Regions from separate parts of the Savagea faecisuis genome, predicted to be linked through region 2. Evidence: riboswitches for the same ligand, from Rfam matches in the RefSeq annotation. Region 2 holds a riboswitch; the other holds the start of a gene.
The links. A riboswitch is a leader RNA that binds a small molecule or an ion and turns the genes downstream of it on or off. The one in region 2 is predicted to bind preQ1.
Positions count from the first base shown of each region.

Region 1: linked by a shared signal. The riboswitch ahead of queF (preQ(1) synthase) and the one ahead of queC (7-cyano-7-deazaguanine synthase QueC) in region 2 are both predicted to bind preQ1.

Region 1 is NZ_JBHTJF010000035.1:49,709-54,136, forward strand. It holds gene ACFQ0V_RS10910 (M42 family metallopeptidase) at 1-92, opposite strand, end outside; gene ACFQ0V_RS10915 (diaminopimelate dehydrogenase) at 157-1,134, opposite strand; gene ACFQ0V_RS10920 (MFS transporter) at 1,276-2,433, shown strand; PreQ1 riboswitch class I at 2,464-2,507, shown strand; gene queF (preQ(1) synthase) at 2,585-3,082, shown strand; gene ACFQ0V_RS10930 (queuosine precursor transporter) at 3,091-3,735, shown strand; gene ACFQ0V_RS10935 (hypothetical protein) at 3,800-4,015, opposite strand; gene recQ (DNA helicase RecQ) at 4,012-4,428, opposite strand, start outside.
Region 2 is NZ_JBHTJF010000023.1:55,217-59,644, reverse strand. It holds gene ACFQ0V_RS08000 (amidase) at 1-684, opposite strand, end outside; gene ACFQ0V_RS07995 (hypothetical protein) at 671-847, opposite strand; gene ACFQ0V_RS07990 (carboxymuconolactone decarboxylase family protein) at 1,022-1,651, opposite strand; gene ACFQ0V_RS07985 (hypothetical protein) at 1,833-2,189, opposite strand; PreQ1 riboswitch class I at 2,616-2,659, shown strand; gene queC (7-cyano-7-deazaguanine synthase QueC) at 2,668-3,333, shown strand; gene queD (6-carboxytetrahydropterin synthase QueD) at 3,330-3,758, shown strand; gene queE (7-carboxy-7-deazaguanine synthase QueE) at 3,751-4,428, shown strand, end outside.

The sequences.
Region 1 (4,428 bases), on a different contig from region 2:
ATCACTTCGCGAACAGCGCGTTCGTTACCTGCAATTCCGTTCGCGTCCGTTAACTCTTTTAACATTTGTAAATCTGCGTCTAATTTCGTCATCCTACATTCTCCTTTAATTCATCATCTTCTCCATTATAATGAATTCTTTCGAGAAACGAAACAATTACAAATATTGTTTACGTAATTGCTCGTTCGTTTTCGGATGAATGTACTTCGGTGCGACGTCGAATGGCGTTTGTGCTCCGACCACTCCCTCTTTTGCGAGACGTGCTGCTGCGCGCGCATAAGCAACGAGAACGCTCGATGTAAATTCCGGATTGGAATCTAATTTTAAAGAAAATTCCATCGTCTGATTCGTTCCTTCTCCTGTTTGTCCACTGCGAATGACAAACCCACCATGTGGCATCGCTTGATGGTCACGTGCGAGCTCTTCTTCTGTAATGAAATGAACAGTCGTGTCATACGGTTCGAAATAGTTCGGCATCGTAACAATCGCTTGCTCTACTTCTTTTGCGTCCGCTCCTTCTTCTAACACGACGTAACATTCACGTACGTGCTTTTCTTTCGTTTCCAGTTCTTCTTTCGAGCCAGAACGTGCTTTTTCCATCGCGACTTCTGATGGAATCGTATATTGAACGCCACCTTTTACACCGTCTACACGACGAACAGCGTCCGAATGCCCTTGACTTAACCCTTTCCCCCAAAAAGTGTTCGTTTTCCCGTCTGGAATGATCGCTTCCATCATGATACGGTTCAATGAGAATAAACCTGGGTCCCATCCTGTTGAAATGATCGCGACTTGTTTTCCTTTTTGAGCTGCTTCGTCTACTTTTGCGAAATGGTCAGGAATGTTCGCATGCGTATCAAAGCTATCGACAACAGCGAAATGCTCCGCAAGTTCCGGCGTTTGTTGCGGTAAATCATCTTTCGAACCTCCACATAAAACGAGGACATCGATCTTTTCTTTAAAATCTAAAATTGTATTTAATGCATATACGTTCGTTTCCGCATATACTGTTTCCACTGTCTCCGGTGCACGTCGTGAAAAAACACCGACAAGTTCTAAATCTTCAGTCTTTTGGATCGCGTATTCGACACCGCGCCCTAAATTTCCATATCCGACAATACCTACTTGAATCATTTTCCATCTCTCCTTTGTGACCATTTGTTTTATTTTAACGTTCTTTTTTATTTTTTGCTAACTTTTCATTTTTGTCCATGTTGAATTCATGTTAGAGTTGTACAATGAAAAGATGATGGACTTTTTGTGAAGGAGTGCCTTATGCGAATTTTTATTTATTTCATTGTGTTTTTCTCATTTTTTGATTTATTTACCCAATTGCCGATTATGACCCCGATGGGACAAGCGTTAGGCGCAACAGGATTTGTCCTCGGACTCGTCGTCGGAATTTACTCGTTTTCTAACTTGTTTGGAAATGTGATCAGTGGATTTTTAACCGACAAATACGGACCGTTTTACGTTCTCGTCGCCGGTTTATTAAGTTCTGCCGTCGCGCTTTTCTTGTACACGACAGTCGACTATACGATTACATTAATTAGCGTTCGTTTGTTACACGGTTTTACAGAAGGTTTAATCGTTCCCGCTGCATTTACTTTTATCGCTAATCGTAGTGAAGAGAATAAACGGGGGCGAAACGTTGCAATCTCTGGTGCCTTTGTCGGTCTCGCAGCGATTATCGGACCCGCATTCGGAGGCATTGTCTCAAGTATTAAAAGCCCCGCTTATGTAATGGGAATTAACGGAGCGATTATGCTTTTATTAGGGGGCATCGCCTTTATTTTGCTCCGTAAAGAAATTGTGAAAAAGAAAGAAAAGCCTGTCATTCATGAAGGTGAAGTGAAAGCACTTTTCCAAAACCCTTTCGTACTTCGTTCTTTCGCAGGTGCGTTTTTCCTTATGTTTTCTCAAGGTGTACTCGCACTATTACTACCTTTAAAAGTGAACCAACCGGGAGATTCGACAAATATGAGCGCCTTTTTGTTTAGCACGTTTGGATTCGTCGCTGTTTTGATTTTTTTATTACCGACAAATCGCATTTTTGATCGTGTGCGCCCAATTATTACATTTACAATTGGATTATCTCTTATGGCTGTCAGCATGCTTCTTCTCGGCTTATTTGAAGAAACGTGGATTTTATACAGCACGATGGCGATTTACGGTACGGGATTTGCCCTTTTATTCCCATCGATTAATTCCTTACTTATCGACAGCACAGGGGAACAGGTTCGGGGAAAAGCGTACGGATATTTTTACGGATTTTTCTCAATTGGCGTATTCGTCGGCTCTAGCATCATTGGAGCATTAAATGTTTCCATCAACACTGGATTCATCATTACGAGTATTATTTTATTCATCGTTTCCGGTTATGTCGGATCCAAAATGAAACGAGGATTTGACAACTCGTCTTTCTTATATTAAAGTAATGACCTGAATAACATATCCCTATCAGTAGGAGAGGTTCATAGCGACCCTCTATAAAAAACTATGGAATACGCATTTTCACGCGCTACTTCTATAGTAGCGCGTTTTTTGTGTTTTCCTTCAGGGACAATTTAAGGAGGAATGCAATATGGCAGGAAGAACAGATTGCCAAATGCCGGATGTCACTTTACTCGGAAGTGAAAATACGGACTATTTATTTGAATATTCACCGAGTGTATTAGAAGCGATTGATAATTTGCATACGGAGCGAGATTACTTCGTGAAGTTTAATTGTCCAGAGTTCACATCGCTTTGCCCGAAGACGAATCAACCGGATTTTGCGACATTGTATTTAAGTTTTATTCCGGATAAAAAATTAGTCGAAAGTAAGTCATTGAAGCTCTATTTATTTAGTTTCCGTAATCACGGAGATTTCCACGAAGACGTCATTAACATTATCGTCAATGATTTAATTGAATTGTTAGACCCACGCTACATTGAATTGTGGGGTAAGTTTACACCACGTGGCGGCTTATCGATCGATCCGTACGTAAACTACGGAAAACCAGGTACAAAATATGAAAAAATGGCGGAACAACGATTGCTCTATCACGATTTACACCCTGAGCCAATCGACAACCGATAAATCGAGTTATGTTACAATATTTAACTGGAATTTTTGTCGGGCTCTTACTGTTATCAAATGTCATCGCCGTCAAATTAATTGCGATTGGCGATTGGGTCGTCTTACCAGCAGCGGTCATCATTTACGTCTTTACGTATCCAATTTTAGATGTCATTACAGAAACATACGGAAAGAAATATGCACGGCGCACCGTATTTGCTGGGCTCATCGCTCAAGTGTTCGCGCTCGGATTCATTTGGATTGCAATACGTTTTCCGGCCGCTCCATTTTATGAAAATCAACAAGCATTTGAGCTTATTTTTGCTGGAAGCTTTCGTGTCACATTAGCGAGTTTAATCGCTTATGCAGTCAGTCAAAATATCGATGTCATCATTTTTGACCGCTTGAAAAAACGCCACGGTACTAAAAAGCTATGGTTACGCAACAACGCGTCAACGATGGTGAGTCAATTTGCGGATACGGCCATTTTTATTTTAATCGCATTTACAGGAACGATGCCGATACAAGCATTGCTCATCATGATCGCATCGCAATACATTTTCAAATTTATCGTCGCTATTTTAGATACACCGATTGTGTATGGACTCGTGTACGTCGTACGCAATATTCGTAAAAAAGAAGACGAACGAGACATCGCGATGTACAATGCTTAAATATCAACATGAAAACACCCGAAAATTGAGTGATTCACTCTTTTTTCGGGTGTTTCATTAACTTTTACATGCCACCAAGTTCTCTCCGTACTTGAACGGCAAAAACAATTTCTTCACGTTCTTTTTTATCGGTCGAAACGTCATGCATACGCAATAAAGCGCTCGTTTCATAAGAAGCGTACTTTTCAATGATGCGCAGTTCCGCTTCATCTCGTTCACGAATGCGTCGATCGACAGAATCATCCCATTTTTGCTTCATCTTTTTCCACCAACTCGTCAACGAACTCGCTCCTTTTCCTCTTCTTCGATATAGTGACAAATGCATTGTAAAAATTCTGCACCGTATTTTTCAAGTTTCACTTGCCCGACCCCACTTACTTGAAGTAATTCATCATCCGTTTTCGGGCGTAAATGGACCATTTCTTTTAATGTTTTGTCTGAGAAAACAACAAATGGAGGTACCTCTTCACGATCTGCAATCGTCCGGCGCAATACGCGTAACTGTTCAAACAATTCGTCTGTTTCAACAATTTGTTCGACACGTTTCGTCTCTTTTTTCAAAATTTGTTGTTCGCCTGTCAGCACAGTCCGCCCTATTTCCGTCACGTATAAAATTGGAAATTGACCGTTTTCAACGCCGATACAACCTTCCGCAATTAAAAATTCAATGAAGGCCGTCACTTCTTTGATCGA
Region 2 (4,428 bases):
ATCTAACATGAGCGCGCTATCAATCGCTGTTTTCGTCATTGGTCCTACGTGATCTAATGACCAAGCGAGTGGGAAACAGTTTGCTTTACTGACGAGACCATGTGTCGGCTTCAAGCCAAATATTCCACAAAAGGCTGCGGGTATACGAATAGACCCACCAGTATCTGTTCCGAGCGCACCTATTGCCATATTTGTCGCAATGGCTACACCCGATCCGCCACTTGAGCCCCCCGATATTTTCGTTGTGTCATACGGATTACGACACGCATCATAAAATGGATTATCATTTGTCGCACCCCATGCGTATTCATGCATGTTTAATTTCCCTAAAAAGACAGCACCTGCTTCTCTCAATTTTTTCACGACTGTCGCATCTTCTGTCGGAATGAAATGTTGATGAATTTTCGAGCCCATCGTCGTCGTTTCATTCGCGAAGTAAATATTATCTTTAATCCCGATTGGAATACCGTGTAAAGGACCACGATACTTTCCTTCTGAAATTTCACGCTCCGCTTCTTTCGCTAAATGAATCGCGCGATCTTTTTGAATATCGATGTAGGCATTATGCTGTTGTTCTTTTTCTTCAATTTGTTGAAAAACATCTTCCACTAATTCCACTGGCGATATTTTTTGCGTACGAATTTGTTCGGCGAGAACGTATAAAGATTGTTCACTTAATCTCATCGCACTCACCTCCTGGCTCATACGTTAACGCAATATCCGCTTCATTTAATGTAACGTGTTGAAAATTGTTTTTTAATGCTTCAATGACTTCCCACTGACGATGCAATTGCTCCCATTCTGCGTCTGTGACACGCACTCCTCTTGTTTCTAACATTTCTCTCATTAGTTTTCCCCCTTATTTTTGTAAACGCTTTCTAACTCAATATAAGGGGCGTTTTTCATTATGTCAAACATAATATTATTCTCTTAACATTCAATTATGCTCATTTAACTAATTATTTCGTCCTCTAACAACAAAAACCATGCTCCCTTATTAGAGAACATGGTTATATATTAATTAATCGAATGTTTTTAAAGGTGTAACGCTTTTTGTGAATGCGCTACCTGCGTTTAATGCGCTCGCGATGAATACTGTTTCTGCTAATTCTTCTTTCGTTGCGCCTGCTTTTTTCGCGTTTTTCACGTGGGAGTCGATGCAATATGGGCATCCTGTAATTAATGCTACTGCTGTTGAGATCAATTCTTTTTCTTTCACGTCAAGCTCGCCTTTCGCTGTCGCTTTCATCGTGAAGTTGAAAAATGCACCGAAGTCGTCCGGCGCTAATTCTTTTAAGCCTGGTACGTGTGATAAATATGATTTTTTGAATAACTCATCGTCTTCTGCATCGTTGAATGATTGGAATGCGTTCGCTGCGTGAGCAAAAGCTGCGCCTGCTTTTCCGGCTGTTGCGATCATGAGTGCTTCTGCCACTTCAGCTTCTGTCGCGCCAGCACGTTTAGCGCTTTTACTATGCACGTCTAAGCAGTAGTCACAGCCTGTCGTTGCGGCACAAGCGATTGCCATTAATTCCTTCGTTTTATGTGAGAGTGCACCGTCTTTAAATGCAACCGCGTTCCATCCTTGGAATGCTTCCGCTGTCGCCGGCGTTAATTTACCGAATTTACCTAATTGTTTCATCGTTTCCATGAATAATTCCTCCTTCAAATTGTCACTTCAAAGTAACTTCACTTACAAATATACTATAGGGGGTATATTTTGTCTACTGTTTTGCTTCCGTTATTATTTTCACGATAAAAAATAGCCTATATCATAGGGAGGCAAGAATTTTAGAAACTCCTCCCCTCGATGAAATAGGCTAATCTTTCTATTATTTTTCCCAAATGATAATCGTTTCAGCGCTCACTTGTTTTTGTGATTCGCCTTTCGCTTCACCATTGTAGTGAATTTCGATGTAATCTTCTGTACGAATACTTTCATACACGCTTAAATCGATATTGTGCGTCTGTACTTTAATGACGTCACCTTGTTCAAACTCGTATCCCGTCACCGCTTCTTCTACTTCTACTTGCAAGTCACGGTCATTAATTTCTAACACTTCCCCGTAAATTAACCCTTCCGGCGCTTTCGAACGTCCGTCCTCGATTTCCGCAAGTGGATCGGATTGACAAGCTGTTAACACAACTAAAAAAAGAACCGCTCCGAGCGTCACCATCCATCTCTTCACATATGCCACCACACTTTCTTTTCACTTCTTTTTCTATTTTACTTGCTTTACATGAAAACTTCATGTAAATTAGTCAATCTATGCAAAATGATTAAAGGAGTGGGTGTCTTTGATTTGTGACTTTTGTCAAGAGGAATTAGAGAACAGAGAACCTTGTCGAGCGGCGATGACCGATCCATCGATTATCATTTGTTACAATTGTGCACGGATTACGTATACGACTTTACATAGTTGAATTTATCCGGATAGTGTTCCGGATGATGATGAAGATGAAGACGAAGAAGATTTTGATTTTAATGCAGCCCTTCATTAAATAGTAAATAGCCGAAAGAGAGTACAGGAGTGAATATTCCGCGTGCTCTCTTTTTTATAGTCGTGCTTTGTTCAGATATGTGCTATACTTCAAAATGTTTCTCGATAGAGAGACGTTTAGAGGTTCGCGAAATCCCTCTCTAAAAAACTAAGGAGATGAACGATTATGAAATTACATGAAGAAAAAGCGGTCGTCGTATTTAGCGGCGGTCAAGACAGTACGACATGTCTCTTTTGGGCATTGGAACACTTTGAAGAAGTGTATACGATTAGCTTCGACTACGGGCAACGTCACAAAGCCGAATTACAACATGCCGAAGCGATCGCAAAAGAAAGAGGCGTTCCTTTTTACGTCATGCCGATGCAAGTCATCAACGAGTTGTCCCCGAACGCTTTAACAAAAGCGAACATTCCGATTGCTGAACGAGAAGACGGATTGCCGAACACTTTCGTCCCAGGACGCAATCATTTATTTTTCTCATTCGCTGCCGTCTATGCGTACTCTGTCGGGGCACGCCACATCATTACAGGTGTGAGCGAAACCGACTTTAGCGGATATCCCGACTGTCGTGACGATTTTGTGAAAGCGTTAAATGTCACCGTCAATTTAGCGATGGATGCGAATTTCGTTTTCCATACGCCGTTAATGTGGTTAGACAAAGCGGGCGTTTGGCGCTTAAGCGATGAACTCGGCGCACTCGATTACGTCCGAGAACGCACGCTCACTTGTTATGAAGGCATTCCAGCAGACGGATGTGGCACATGCCCTTCTTGTGTATTGCGTCAAGAAGGATTGGAACAATATTTACGCGAAAAGGAGGCAGAAGCATGATTCAACAAATTTACCCTTCTGTCGCCCACGACTTTCGCTATGAACTAAATAAAGATATGCATTTTGCTGCAGCGCATTTCATTCCACATGAAGCGGCGGGCGTTTGTGCAAATATGCACGGGCATACGTATTTCGTCAATGTGACAATCGCAGGCGATGAACTGGATGAAGTCGGCTTTTTGATCGACTTTAAAGAATTAAAACGAGCGATTCATGGCGCCTTCGATCATATGGTAATGAACGATCACCCTGCCTTTACGAACGTATATCCGACGACAGAACGTGTCGCAGCATACATTTGGCAAGCGGTGCAGCAAAAATTAGATGATAAATCGAACGGTGCGCGTTGCCTCCAAGTGTTCGTGCGTGAAACACCGACGAGTTACATTTGTTATCGTCCGAAAGCGAGTGATTTCCGTGGCTAAAATTCCTGTACTCGAAATATTCGGACCGACGATTCAAGGAGAAGGGATGGTCATCGGTCAAAAGACGATGTTCGTCCGCACGTCCGGTTGCGATTATTCTTGCGCTTGGTGCGATTCAGCCTTCACTTGGGACGGCTCTCAAAAGCCAACACTCCTCGCGCCGGAAGCAATCATTGAAGAGCTCGACCATCTCGGACTATCCCGCACAGGACATGTTACGCTATCCGGCGGAAATCCACTGCTCCATAAAGCGCTCGGAGAACTTGTTTCATTATTGAAAGAACGCGATATTTCACTCGCAGTGGAAACACAAGCGACGTTTTGGCAAGATTGGCTCCTTGAAATCGACGACATTACATTGTCACCGAAGCCACCGAGTTCTGGGATGACGACAGACCTCGACAAACTCGACGCCTTTATCGACAAGCTCGGTTCTGCGAATTACAGCTTGAAAATTGTCATTTTTGACGAAGCGGACTATGCGTTTGCGAAACAATTGTACGTGCGTTATCCGAACGTCCCTTTCTATATTCAACCTGGCAATGCCGAGACGGAACAATCCGATGAGCGAGCAGCTTCTGCTTACTTACTCGAGCGCTACGAATGGCTCATCGAACGCGCGACGAATTGTGACACGATGATTCATGCGCGCGTCCTCCCTCAACTTCAC